Regions from separate parts of the Colwellia sp. 20A7 genome, predicted to be linked through region 3. Evidence: predicted binding sites of a transcription regulator. Region 3 holds the regulator's gene; each other region holds the start of a gene.
The links. The regulator sigma-54, encoded in region 3, starts transcription at its own class of promoters, with help from an activator protein. The targets are predictions, from matches to a motif close to GTTGGCACGNNNNTNGNNT.
Positions count from the first base shown of each region.

Region 1: the regulator sigma-54 is predicted to act here: its motif matches at 1,476-1,494, upstream of glnA (glutamate--ammonia ligase).
Region 2: the regulator sigma-54 is predicted to act here: its motif matches at 2,511-2,529, upstream of GQS55_RS00650 (PEP-CTERM sorting domain-containing protein).
Region 4: the regulator sigma-54 is predicted to act here: its motif matches at 1,887-1,905, upstream of flgA (flagellar basal body P-ring formation chaperone FlgA).

Region 1 covers NZ_CP047130.1:3,984,376-3,988,106, reverse strand. The annotation lists gene glnA (glutamate--ammonia ligase) at 5-1,411, opposite strand; gene typA (translational GTPase TypA) at 1,777-3,615, shown strand; gene GQS55_RS17100 (hypothetical protein) at 3,709-3,731, opposite strand, start outside.
Region 2 covers NZ_CP047130.1:154,942-158,672, reverse strand. The annotation lists gene GQS55_RS00660 (mannose-1-phosphate guanylyltransferase/mannose-6-phosphate isomerase) at 1-322, opposite strand, end outside; gene GQS55_RS00655 (ThiF family adenylyltransferase) at 538-1,428, shown strand; gene GQS55_RS00650 (PEP-CTERM sorting domain-containing protein) at 1,579-2,454, opposite strand; gene prsT (XrtA/PEP-CTERM system TPR-repeat protein PrsT) at 2,658-3,731, opposite strand, start outside.
Region 3 covers NZ_CP047130.1:529,059-532,789, forward strand. The annotation lists gene ptsN (PTS IIA-like nitrogen regulatory protein PtsN) at 1-428, opposite strand, end outside; gene hpf (ribosome hibernation promoting factor) at 446-733, opposite strand; gene GQS55_RS02265 (RNA polymerase factor sigma-54) at 778-2,289, opposite strand; gene lptB (LPS export ABC transporter ATP-binding protein) at 2,374-3,138, opposite strand; gene lptA (lipopolysaccharide transport periplasmic protein LptA) at 3,119-3,673, opposite strand; gene lptC (LPS export ABC transporter periplasmic protein LptC) at 3,681-3,731, opposite strand, start outside.
Region 4 covers NZ_CP047130.1:1,000,017-1,003,747, reverse strand. The annotation lists gene GQS55_RS04355 (CheR family methyltransferase) at 30-860, opposite strand; gene GQS55_RS04350 (chemotaxis protein) at 901-1,830, opposite strand; gene flgA (flagellar basal body P-ring formation chaperone FlgA) at 2,083-2,775, shown strand; gene flgM (flagellar biosynthesis anti-sigma factor FlgM) at 2,916-3,221, shown strand; gene flgN (flagellar export chaperone FlgN) at 3,281-3,712, shown strand.

The DNA of each region.
Region 1 (3,731 bases), 1.1 Mb from region 3:
AAAATTAAACGCTGTAGTACATCGCAAATTCTACTGGGTGAGTTGAAGTATTTAATAATTCACAATCAGCGCGTTTAAGTTCGATGTAGGCATTGATCATATCGAGATCCATAACACCACCAGCAGTTAAGAAGTCGTTATCTGCAGCTAAAGCATCTAATGCTTCAGTTAATGATGTTGCAACTTGTGGAATTTCTGCTGCTTCTTCAGCCGGAAGGTCATAAAGATCTTTATCCATAGCATCGCCAGGGTGAATCTTGTTTTTGATACCGTCAAGGCCAGCCATTAACATAGCAGAGAATGCTAAGTAAGGGTTACAAGCTGGATCTGGGAAGCGAACTTCGATACGTGTTGCTTTTGGTGTTGGCACTACTGGAATACGAATTGAAGCAGAACGGTTAGCCGCTGAGTAAGCTAACATAATAGGTGCTTCAAAATGAGGAACTAAACGTTTGTACGAGTTAGTTGCAGGGTTAGTGAATGCATTAAGTGCTTTAGCATGCTTGATGATACCACCGATGTAGTAGATAGCCATTTCAGACAATCCGCCGTACTTATCACCAGAGAACAAGTTAACACCATCTTTAGCAAGAGATTGATGAACGTGCATACCAGAACCGTTATCACCTACTAATGGCTTAGGCATAAATGTAGCTGTTTTACCGTATGCGTGAGCAACGTTATGAACAACATACTTATAAATTTGAACTTCATCAGCTTTTAATACCATAGTATTGAAGCGACAAGCGATTTCGTTTTGACCAGCAGTTGCTACTTCATGGTGATGAGCTTCAACAACTAAGCCCATATCTTCCATTACTAAACACATTGCTGAACGTATATCTTGTGAAGAATCTACTGGAGATACTGGGAAGTAACCACCTTTAAGGCCAGGACGATGTCCCATGTTGCCTTCTTCATATTCAGTACCTGAATTCCAACATGCTTCTTTATCATCAACTTTAAAGAAAGAACCACTGATGTCAGTATGAAAACGTACGTCATCAAATAAGAAGAATTCTGGCTCAGGACCAATTAATACAGTATCAGCGATACCTGTAGAACGTAAATATTCTTCAGCACGCTTAGCCACAGAACGTGGGTCACGGCTATAACCTTGCATTGTATCTGGTTCTACTACATCACAACGAATGTTTAATGTTACAGCGTCTGTAAACGGGTCTAAAACAGCAGAATCTGCATCAGGCATTAATACCATGTCAGATTTGTTAATTCCTTTCCAACCTTGAATTGAAGAACCATCGAACATTTTACCGTCTTCAAAAAAATCTTCGTTTACTTGATGATGAGGAATAGAAACATGTTGTTCTTTACCTTTAGTGTCGGTAAAACGAAGGTCAACAAATTTGACGTCGTGTTCTTTTATTAAATCGAATACTGCTTGTGACATTTTGTCTCTCCAGTGAAGTTAGTTTTAAATTTCTTTTGATATAGACCAAAGTTTTGACATACATAAGCTAATATTGTGCCAATTATAAACCATAGATAAAACAATGGCTTATAAAGTGTGCAAAAAACAGTTTGCACGAATATGGTGCACTATAAGATCTTTTTGGTGCAAAATACTAGTCCGAAAGTCACTATATCTCATTTTGATCAATTTTCATGTACTATTTTGTACCATTTTGACACAAATACGTCATAAAGCAGGTTTATGATAAAAAATATCTTTTAATATAAAAAAACTGTATAATACGCGCCCAATTAAAGCCTTAGTTATTTAAGCCCCGCGTTTTGTTGTGGTATTAAATAATAATGAAACAGCGAGTAACGCCTGTGTTAGATAAATTAAGAAATGTGGCAATTATTGCTCACGTTGACCACGGAAAAACGACTTTAGTAGATAAATTATTAGAGCAATCGGGTACACTAGATACGCGTGGCGGTCTAGAAGAACGTACAATGGATTCAAATGATATCGAAAAAGAACGTGGTATCACCATCTTAGCTAAAAACACGGCTATTAACTGGAATGGCTACCGTGTAAACATTGTAGATACTCCTGGCCATGCCGATTTTGGTGGTGAAGTAGAGCGTGTAATGTCAATGGTAGATTCAGTTTTACTTATTGTTGATGCGCAAGAAGGTCCTATGCCACAAACGCGTTTCGTAACGAAAAAAGCGTTTGCTCAAGGTTTAAAGCCAATTGTTGTTATTAATAAAATTGATAAGCCTGGTTCTCGCCCTGATTGGGTTATGGATCAAGTTTTTGAATTGTTTGATAACCTTGGTGCTACTGATGAACAGCTTGATTTTAAAGTGGTTTATGCTTCAGCTATTAACGGTTGGGCTACACTTGAAGAAGGCGAAGTTGGCACAGATATGACGCCATTGTTTGACACTATCCTTAAAGAAGTGCCACAACCAGTAGCGGATCCAGATGGTCCATTCCAAATGCAAATCTCTCAACTTGATTACAGCTCTTACTTAGGTGTTATCGGTGTTGGTCGTATTACTCGTGGTTCAGTTAAACCTAACCAACAAGTAACTATTCAACTTGCTAACGGCGGCGTACATAATGCTAAAGTAGGTAAAGTATTTGGTTATTTAGGACTAGAGCGTTTAGATGTTGCTGAAGGTTTTGCTGGCGATATTATTGCAATTACTGGTTTAGGCGAATTAAAAATCTCTGATACGATTTGTTGTCCTACGACTGTTGAAGGTTTACCTGCATTATCAGTTGATGAGCCTACAATCAACATGACATTCCAAGTTAACACTTCACCATTTTGTGGTAAAGAAGGTAAATTTGTAACGTCACGTAATATTAAAGATCGTTTAGATAAAGAATTGATTCATAACGTTGCATTACGTGTTGAGCAATTAGAAGATGCTGATAAATTTAAAGTATCAGGTCGTGGTGAACTTCATTTAGGTATTCTAATTGAAAACATGCGTCGTGAAGGTTTTGAGCTAGCTGTATCTCGTCCAGAAGTTATTATTCGTGAAGTTAATGGTGTATTAGAAGAACCATACGAAACAGTAACTATTGATGTTGAAGAACAACATCAAGGTCCGATTATGGAAAAAATGGGCGTTCGTAAAGCTGAACTAACGGATATGGCACCAGACGGTACTGGTCGTATCCGTATGGACTTTATTATGCCAAGCCGTGGTTTAATTGGTTTCCAAACTGAATTCATGACATTAACGTCTGGTTCTGGTTTGATCTACCATACATTCTTTGAATACGGACCTCACAAGGGTGGCGAAATTGGCCAACGTAAAAATGGTGTAATGGTTGCTAACGCTACAGGTAAAGCACTAACTAACGCTATATTTAACTTACAATCTCGCGGTCGTATGTTAATTGGTCACGGTATTGATATTTATGAAGGTCAAGTAATTGGTATTCATAGTCGCGATAACGATTTAACCGTTAACGCACTTAAAGGTAAGCAATTAACTAACGTTCGTTCTTCTGGTACAGATGAAGCACAAACATTAACGCCGCCTATCATTATGTCATTAGAGCAAGCATTAGAATTTATCGATAACGATGAATTAGTTGAAGTAACACCAGAAAGCATCCGTATACGTAAGAAATTCTTGAAAGAGAATGATCGTAAACGTGAAGGCCGTTCAGGTAAGTAATAATTAATTACTTAAGTTAATTTAAAAGGCCGGTTGATGTTAAATCAACCGGCCTTTTTTGTTAAAAAAATATAACTAAATTATGAATGCTTATTAACCATTACTGTTAAATGTAG
Region 2 (3,731 bases), 370 kb from region 3:
CCAGAGCATTTAAAGCTGCGATAGCAACTGCTGGTGCTGTATTCTTTCCTTCAGGCTCCAGTAGAATAGTTGCGCCGGAACACTTAACTTGTTTAACCTGTTCTGCGACTAAAAACCGATGATCTTCATTACAAATAAAAACAGGTGCCTGGTGTTTTATTGGTAAACGCGCCAAGGTGTCTTGCAACAGACTAGTATCATTTATCAATGCTAAAAATTGTTTAGGAAACTGCGCGCGCGATAGAGGCCATAAGCGAGTTCCACTACCACCACACATAATAATAGGTGAAATAGCCAATGAAGGCGTTTTTACTTGAGTCATGTATCTTCCATACAAAAAAGTGCTTAATATCAAAAGTGCAGTAATAGAACATAATAATAGCTTTTGAAAAATATATTAGTGTTTTAACCGCTTATTAGGAATAAACTACTATAAACTTAATGTCTATATTGATTTTTACATGAATTAAATCAATTTTAACACTATACTTTTTCCATCTATTTCAGCTAACTAGTCTTTTTATCAAGGGGTATTAAATGTTTAATTATGAGGAAGCATTTTCTCGAAATATCGGTTGGGTTACTCAACAAGAACAACAAATATTAAGAAATACAAAAGTTGCCATTGGTGGTTTGGGAGGCGTAGGCGGAGATCATACTATTGTACTTTCTAGACTAGGTATTGGTAATTTTCATATTTCAGATCTTGATGACTACGATGTTGCCAATTTCAACCGTCAAGCAGGCGCTAATATGTCTACGTTAGGCAAAGCTAAAGCAGCGGTAATGGAAGAGACTATAAAAGGTATTAATCCTGAAGCCTATGTAAAAAACTTTGACAGTGGAATTGACGAAAATAATTTAGAAGATTTTCTAGACGGTGTGGATATTTATGTTGATAGCCTAGATATTTTTTGTTTAGAAATTCGCCGTAAAGTATTTAGGCGTTGTTATGAAAAAGGCATTCCTACAATAACAGCAGCACCAATGGGTATGGGTACTGCTTTTCTAGTTTTTATGCCCGGAAAAATGTCTTTCGATGAGTACTTTGCTATTGTAGACCCCACTCAAGATGCAAGTGATAACGAAAAAGATCTGATATTTAATGACAATATCATTCGTTTTGTTATTGGTGTTTCTCCTTCTGTTCAACAAAGACATTACCTAGTTGATAGGTCTTCTGTAAACTTCCTTAATAAAAAAGTACCCTCAACATGTATGGGGATTTCATTAGCCGCTGGCACATTGTGCACTAATGTTTTAAAAATCATTCTAAAGCGTGGTGAAGTTATACATGCCCCACATGGATTACATTTCGATGCCTATAGAAACAAGCTAATAAAAACATGGCGACCTTGGGGTAACAAAAACCCAATTCAAAAATATATGTTCTGGCGAGTAAAACAACTATTAAAGGGTAACAATTAATCATAAGCGAAATCACCTCAAATGATTAAACGACACTCATTCTGCCCGCTAATACATAATATTCTAAACTATCATTTACAAACTAAAAAATAGAAATAAAAAAACCGCCAAGAGGCGGTTTTTTTTATTTTAGCCGAGGCTAATATTTAATTAAGATTTACGACGACGTGCGCCAGCTAAACCTAATAAACCTAAACCTAATATTGCAATTGAAGCAGGCTCTGGAACATTAAAAACAATTGAACCATCATGCTGTCCTTCAACCCTAAAGATATTATTACCTTCTAAATCTGTACCAAGAAAATCTGCACTCTTCACATCTTCAGTATTATAATCAAGTAAAGAATTAACCGCGAAATCAGGAGATACTTGATCTTCTGAATATTCTTTAAAGCCACCAAATAGGTTATTAAATACATCACCAGCAACAACACCGTTTACAAGGTCAGTACCGTAGTTAGTAACATTACCACCTACAAAAGAACCTGAAGCAGTCAATCCTGAATTTGTTACATTAATAGTAAATAACTCAATGAAATCAGTAGTTGCAGTCATACCTGCTTGATAATAATAAATGCTAATAGCACCTGAAGTATAATCAAGATATTGATTAGTGCCACCAGCAACAGTACCCATTAGGTTTGTGATTTGGAATGTTAAACCCCAGTCACCACCATAACCATTATCACTAGGACCACCAAACGTTGTTTGTTGTGGGTTAAGTCCTGTAATTAGGTTAGTACTCAGGCTGTTCAAATCGCCATTGATAAAACCACCGTTAGTTACAATGCTATCACCGTCAGTAAGTAAACTTGCAGCAGTACCACTAAAGCTACCATCTACATCAACTACAGTAGTATCAGATTGGTAAATATATGTTAACTGGTCAATCCAACCTGTAGAACTTGAAGTAGTTGCAACGTTACCATTTCCACCAAAATCCAGTCCTACATCCAAAAAGATAGGGTCTGCTACTGCAACAGTAGTTGTTAACGCTAAAGCCGAAGCTAAAAGTAATTTTTTCATTTTTAATTCCTTGTCTTATATGTAAATAGTGAAGTTCAATTCTATGTTAAGTATATAAGCACCAAGCGTGCCAACATTGCAACATCATGTTTTAAAATGACTTTTTAAGTTGTCGTCATTTACATTTCCTTTAGTTGTAAAATTAACTGACACTTTAATTCACCTTACTATTAACTTCATCTTGTCCATTTTGAAACACCACATTAATTAGAAATGGCTTCAAGCTTAGCTTTTATTTTTGAATTATCTAAATCTAATAATAAAGCTTTGTTCCAATAATCTTTAGCGACTACTTTTTTATTCAATTTAAGATTAATTTCTGCTGCTGTATCTAACACACTGACGCTATTAGGGTTCAACTCAAGAGCCTTTTCTATATTCTCTTTTGCTTTCTCGTATTCTCCTTTTGTTAATTGTAACCAAGCAAGGTTATTTAACACTGTTGCTGAAGCGACATTATTATTTGCTAAATAAAGATAATGATTAATAGCTTTATCACGCGAAGTCTCCATATAGTTATCAGCTAAAATAAGGCGTGTCGCTATATCTTTAGGGAAACGTACTAAATGTTGCTCTAAAAACTCATGTGCTTGCGCTGTTTGATTGAGTTTTTGTAAGATAAAATAAATTAAATGCGCCGTTTTAGCTCTATTACTTGCTTTATAACTAGCAGTTAAAGTATTTAAAGCTTCTTGATAGCTTCCTTCTACCGCCAAAAAGTTACCCTGTAAATACAAACCTAAAGGTAGAGTTCTAGCTTCTACTATTAAGCTATTAAACGTATCTTTTGCTTTCTCTATTTGCTTACTATGTAATAAAAAGTAGCTATACAATACTTTTAAGCGTGCACTTTGCGGGTGTATTAACAACGCTGATTCAGTTTTAGAAAGTGCCTCAGCTAATTTTTGCTGGTTATCTAGTAAATCTATAGCATACAACCAAGACAACTGCTCTTCTGGTTTTATTAACGACCATTTATTAGCAACATCAATGGCTTTTTCTATTTCATTTGTTAATTGATAGCTTCGAATCAAATAAACCCAAACTTGATTATTAGTATTTTCATCTAGAGCTACATCAGCATCATTTAATAGTGGAATAATTTCGTTAAATTTTTGAAGTTTAAATAGAGAGTCCACTAACAATAAGCGATACGGCATCTCAGGTTGCGCTTTATAAGCATTTTTTATTTTGGTTAGGCTTTCGTTAACCTCATTACTTGCTATATCAATGCTTAAATTCATTTTTAATGCGAAGATATGCATAGGCCGCTCTTT
Region 3 (3,731 bases):
AACATTTCTTGTTGGTTTGTACATTTACGCACTTTTTTAGCTGTTTTACGATCACTAAATAACTTGGCGATACTCTGTAATGTTTCTAAATGCGCTTGTGTATTACCCTCTGGTACAAATAGACAAATGAATATATCAACAGGTCTATTGTCAATTGCGTCAAAATCGATGGCTTGTTCAGTAGTTAAAAATACAGCGATGGCTTTGTCTGTATTGTTTAGTCTGCCATGAGGGATAGCGATACCATTGCCAATACCCGTACTGCCCATTTTTTCTCGATTCATTAAGCTATCTAACAAATCGGTTGGGTTAGAGTCGATTAGTTCATTGGCGGCAAGTTGGCAAATTAGTTCAAGTAAACGTTTTTTACTCTGAACTGGAACTGCACATCGCGTGCAGTTCAGTGTTAATATATTTTGTAGTGTCATAATTATAATTGATAAAGCTAATGTTGTGTTATTTTGCCTTTGTATTTAAGTACTTGGCGATCTAATTTATCTACCAAAGTATCTATCGAAGTATACATATCAGCACTCGCTGCTGAAGCATGAATTTCACTGCCTTTTAAATGTATGGTTGCTTCAGCTTTCTGCTCTAACTTTTCAATTGTAAGTACAACGTGAACATTATTGATGTGATCAAAATGTCGCTCTAATTTAGCGAATTTTGTGTCAACACAATCACGTAATGATGAAGTTACTTCTACATGGTGGCCAGTAAGGTTAATTTGCATAAGTATATCCTTCTCTAGTTAAGTTCAGAAAATAAAGTCGCTGGTTATAGTAAACTCTTTCGTTGATTTGACGGTGGTATAGATAAAGACTCACGATACTTAGCTATAGTGCGCCTTGCAACGTTAATTCCTTGCTGTGCTAGTAAATCTGCCATTTTGCTATCACTAAGCGGTTTAGCTGGTGTTTCGGCTAAAATGAGTTTTTTAATTAATGAACGTATGGCTGTTGATGAACATTCACCACCATTTTCGGTACTAACATGGCTTGAAAAAAAGTATTTTAATTCAAAAATACCTCTTGGCGTATGCATGTATTTTTGTGTTGTCACTCTAGATATAGTTGATTCATGCATATCTACAGCTTCAGCGATGTCATTTAAAACCATAGGTCGCATAGCTTCTGCACCATGCTCTAAAAAGCCTTGTTGACGTTGTACAATGCAGTTAGATACTTTGAGTAATGTGTCATTACGCGATTCTAAACTTTTAATAAACCATTTAGCTTCTTGCAAGTTTGTTCGAATAAATTGGCCATCATTACTCGAAGACTTTGTCGTTTTTGTCATGGCTGCATATTGCTGATTAACTGATAACTTAGGAGCAGTATCAGGATTTAATTCCACAACCCAACGACCATTTTTCTTTTCTACTGAAACATCAGGGATAACATATTGATCATCACTTTTAACAACAACGTCACCAGGACGAGGGTTTAAACTTTGTATTAAACGCATCACTTCGCGTAATTGATCTTCCTTAAGGCGTGTTTTACGCATTAATTGACGATAGTCACGATTCCCGAGCAAGTCAATATGTTCACTGATAATTAATTTACTTTCTTTTAAGTAGGGGGTTTCAGGATCAAATTGATTTAATTGAATAATTAAACAATCAGCAATTGAGCGAGCGGCAACACCAACAGGGTCAAAGACATTAATACGTTTTAATACTGCTTCAACTTCATCAAGTTCAAGCCCTTCTATACCAACACTTTCTAAAATTTCATCACTTGATACCGTAAGGTAACCAGCTTCATCAACGGCTTCTATAATGGCGATAGCAACAGTGCGATCGGTTTCTGAAAAAGGTGTTAACTCCATTTGCCATAAAAGGTGGTCTTGTATTGAATCGATTGTTTCACCTTGATAAGTGTAATCTTCACTTGGGCTACTAATTGCACCTGTATTTGACGTGCCAGCACTGTAACTCTCTTCCCAAGTTGTATCAATATTCAGCTCTTCTGGAATGTCATTTTTTTCCATCGCCTCAGTAGTGCTTATCTCATCAATAGAGGCGGATGAATCTTCACTCCCATCACTAGTAGATTGTTCAGCAATTGTGGCTGAAAATGCTTCTTCAAGTGTATTTCCACTGTCCTCTGAATTGTTATCTGAGGCTTCTTGATCATTAATTTCAAGCAGGGGATTACTTTCAAGTACTTCTTGAATTTCTTGTTGAAGCTCTAACGTTGATAACTGCAAAAGCTTGATCGCTTGTTGCAGTTGTGGCGTCATGGTTAGTTGTTGTCCTATCCGGAGTTGCAGAGTTGGGCGCATCTACGTTGTCTTAATTCCTGTTATTATTATTTATAGTTACTCACTTAGCGTAAGTATAGTATAGGTATTTATTATATGTGTTAACTATAGCGTGAATTGCTCGCCTAGGTATACATCTCTTACCTTTTGATTAGCAAGAATTTGATTAGAATCGCCTTCTGCTATTATTTCGCCGTGACTAACAATGTAAGCATGTTCACATACATCAAGCGTTTCACGAACATTGTGATCAGTAATTAGAATACCAAGACCACGTTTTTTAAGATGAATAATTATTTTTTTAATGTCACCTACTGAAATGGGGTCTACACCTGCAAAAGGTTCATCAAGCAATATGAATTGTGGATCTGCAGCTAAAGCACGGGCGATTTCTACGCGTCTTCTCTCCCCACCGGACAAGCTCATGCCTAAATTGTCTTTAATATGGCTGATATTAAATTCCTCTAGCAGGTGCTCTAATTTCATTTGCCTTTCATTTTCATTAAGGCCTTTTCTAATTTGTAATATTGCCATAATATTTTCAGTAACGGTCAGTTTTCTAAAAATAGATGCTTCCTGAGGTAAATAGCCAATACCTCGACGTGCACGTTCATGCATAGGCGCAAGTGTAACATCTTCGTCGTTAAGTATTATTTGACCATTATCATTAGGTACTAAGCCAACAATCATGTAAAAAGACGTGGTTTTTCCTGCACCATTAGGGCCTAATAACCCCACGATTTGACCTGAACTTACGGTTAAGCTAACGTTTTTAACAACTTTTTTGCTTTTGTAAGATTTTGATAGATTTTTGGCTATCAAAATCGAGTTGTTTATTTCGCTGTTATTTTTATTGCTTGTTACTGTCATTACTTTTCTTATCTTGTTGAGCTTTTATTTGAGCTGGCTGCAAAATAGTGGTGACTGAGTCATTATCACTACTGATGGCTTCTAATTTCTCATTTAATGTATTGTAAGTGATTATTTCACCTGTCACCTTACTACCCGCTTGCTGCACTTGTGCATTACCTGAAATGGTAATGATATTTTGATCTGGTTGATAGGTTATCTCATTAGCTTGTAGGCTTATTAAGCTGCCATCTTCTAGCTGCTGTTTGAAAACAGCGGGCTCACCCTTAGCAAGATAAGTATCGTATTTTTGTTGAGTTTTCTCATCAACTTGACTATAAACTTGGACAATGTCAGCAATAATAGAGATAGAACCTTGATTTATGCTTACGTCATCTAAATAGCTTGCTATTTTGTTTTTTAAATCGGCTGATTGACGTTTCGATTTAATAGTGATTTCTTGCGTGAGGTCTTTTTTGGCTGCACTTACGGGTAACGCTAACGTGAGTAGTAGTGAGCTTAGTAATAAACCTGTGCTAATTGTTTTAATTGTCATTAAGGGATTAACCATTCTTTTTTTTGTAAATAGTACGTACATGTTCGGTTAATGTCAT
Region 4 (3,731 bases), 470 kb from region 3:
CGATTAAAAATAAGAGAGATTAATCTCTCTTATTTTTTTTGATAAATGATACCAGGATTACAACGCAACATATCAAAATCTGAATTTAATCCAGAAAGAGATTCTGAAGCGCCTAAAAATAAATACCCCTTGTCATTCAAAGTGCCATGAATTTGACTTATTATCTGTGCTTTGATTTCAGGTGAAAAATAAATAAGCACATTACGGCAAAAAACAATATCAAAACGCCCCATCAAACTATAGCTATTAAGTAAGTTAAGCGGACGAAAGCTCACCATCTTCTTTACTTCGTCCTTGACTTTTAGCATACCGTTATCACCATTTTCGAAAAATTGTCTCTTCCTTTCTTCAGATAAACCTCGTGCTAATGCAAGTGAATCATAATGCCCATATTTACAGTGTTCTAACATGGTTGTTGAAATATCAGTACCAATAATTTGGATGCCTCTTGAGAAGCTACCAGGATTACTTTTTTGATATTCTAAAATTGACATAGCAATAGAATACGCCTCTTGACCAGATGAACTCGCTGCTGACCATATCTTTACAGGCGTTCTACTTTGGGCCAAATCTGGCAATATTTTGCTTTTTAGTAATTTAAAAGGATAATCATCACGAAACCATAGCGTTTCATTAGTGGTCATAGCATCTATGACCGCTGCCCTTAATTGCCGCTCTATAGGTAATAACGTTCGAGTAACTAACTCCCCAAGCGAATTAACACAAAACTTGCTCATTAAAGGAGCTAAGCGGCTTTTAACTAGGTATTGCTTACTTTCACCTAGTACAATGCCACACTGTTGCTCTAAAAAAACTCTAAATTGATGATAACTTTTATCGTCAAGCTGTCTTACGGACACTAGTACTACTTCCTAATTTATTTTATATGCTGACTATTTTTTATAATGGATGATTTAGCCATTTCTTAACCGATGTCGCTAATTCATCTGGATGAAATTTAGCAATAAAATCATCAGCACCAACCTTTTTAACCATGGCATTATTAAACACACCACTTAATGATGTATGTAAAATAATAGGCATTTTAGCCATACGTTCATTACCTTTAACTTCAGCTGTTAGTGTATAGCCATCCATTTCTGGCATTTCAATATCTGAAACCATTAGGGCAACTTTCTCAGTAATACTATGCTCACACGTCGCAGCAATAGCAATCAATTGATCTAAGGCGTCTTGACCATTTTTTGCTAAAGCCATTTTTATACCTAATGGCTCTAATGCTCTTTTTACTTGATTACGTGCCACGGTTGAATCATCAGCTATCATAACTATTCGTTCACCGAGATCTCTACCCACACTTTCATCAACCACTTCAGCACTTAAGTCAGTTGATACAGGGTTAATTTCATTCAATATTTTTTCTACATCTAAAATAGAAACCATTTGATTGTCTATTTCAGTCACTGCGGTTAAGTAGCTAGACTTCCCTGCACCTTCCGGAGGAGGCATCATATCTTTCCAGCTTAAAGTAACAATGCGTTCAACACCTGCAACTAAAAAGCCTTGTATGCTACGATTATATTCAGCAATGATAATAAAAGAATTTTCAGTTTGCGTTATCGCTGGCCCACCAATAGCTTTACTCATATCAATAACTGAAATAGTTTGTCCGCGAATATGAGCCACTCCTTTTATAAAAGAGTCTTGTTTAGGTAATACTGTTAATTTAGGACACTGCAATACCTCTCTCACTTTAAACACATTAATGCCGAAACGCTGACGACCTACTAATTTAAAAAGAAGTAATTCCAACCTATTTTGACCAACAAGCTGTGTGCGTTGATTAACCGAATCTAGTATACCTGCCATAAAAACCTCATTTATAATCAAGAACGCTATAATTTATCCTACAATTTATAGGGCAAACAGGCACAATTCTTGATTGTATTTATTATATGCCAAAATAAGTGACAAAAAATTGATGCTTAGTATGTCACTATTTTATAAGAAATGAATAAAAATATTATACACATAGTATAACTTAACCTGCCGATAATTATGTTAATCTAGCTTAAGCATAGTCGAGTATTTGAATTAATCTAAAAATAAATGGCAAAAATCATGCGTACAAATATCGTTTACCTTTCTTTCATCAGCTTATTAGCATTATTACCATCAATAAGTTTAGCTACAACATGGGATAGAGCTTATATTGAGTCGTTTGCAAAAAAACACTTAGAGAGCAATATACCTGCGCCTGATGATGGACGAATATCTTTTAATGTCACTAATATAGATACAAGAATAATAATAAAACCTTGCCAAGTACCTATTAAAGCAAATATACCTGAAAATACCAATCGTAGGAATGTTAATGTTAATATAACTTGTGATGATTCAACTCCCTGGCAATTATACCTACCAGCTAAAATTGAAAGAACCTTTGCTGTTGTTGTTACAACAAGTACGATTGAGAAAGGTGAAGTGCTCACTAAAGATAATATTGCGATAGATTACATTGCAACAAATCAAATACGCGGCGAAAGAATCACCGACATAAATATGGTGTTAGGTAGTAAAGCAGAAAAAAGAATAGGTAATGAACGTACTATAACTAAAACCAATATATGTTTAATATGTAAAGGGGACGTTATAACTATTGTCGCAGAAAATGAAAACTTTTTAATAAAAACCAAAGGTACCGCGCTAACCTCTGGTAATTTACATGAACAAATTGAGGTTAAAAACTCACGCTCTGGTCGGATTATTAAGCCTCGAATTAGTGCTGTTAATCAGGTTACTATTAACCTATAATTTTTTAAGATCTAATCTTTAAAATCGGAAATTATTTTACGCTAAAATTTTTAGTATATTTTATTTAAGTTATCTTACTTTTTGCCGATATAAAGTTAATGAATAAACTTTAGAAGAACTTTTTACCGTAGGGTAATATTATGACTATAAATATCAACAACTTGAACAATCAAGCACAGATAAACCAAAATAAACAAGCCCAAACTAAACAAGGCTCAGCTCAGACAACAGTAGATAGTGCGCAACCTAAACATGTTGCTCGCGACTCTGTTTCTTTGACCCCACAAGCTCAACAGTTTAAAGAACTACAAAAAAAATCTGCTGATGCTCCTGTGATTAATCAGGAAAAAGTTGAAGAATTGAAAAAAACAATTGCTGCTGGTGAGTATAAAATAGATCCTCAAAAGCTTGCTGCTAGCATGGCCAAGTTTGAGTTTACTTTATAATTTGATCTAACGGTGGGACTGGGTGATAATCACCCTTTGCTATAATAAAAGGTGCATTGATGTCAGCTTCCCCTCAATCCATAGAGTTAATATCTCTACAATTTGCTCAATTACAAGAACTCGAGCAAATCATTAGTAACGAAAAGCTTATTTTACAGCAACACCAACCTGACGCATTATTAAAAATTAGTGAACAAAAAAACCTATTACTCATTGCAATTCAAGATTTAGATAAAAAAATCAGCTTTAATCAGGCATTTTCAATAGATAAGAAAGCGGGTTTTCTTGATGAAAAACTCACTGAAATCGAAGACTTATTACACCTTTGCCAACAAAAAAATAAAATAAATGGTCAAATAATAGCGCAATCTCAACTCGCTGTTGAGCGTATGAAAACAACGTTATTAGAGAGTAATAATAAGTCATCAATGACTTATGACAGTAAAGGCAAAAAATCTGGTGGGTTAAGCAGCATAAATATGAAAGCTTAGGTAACACTTAAATTCAGGA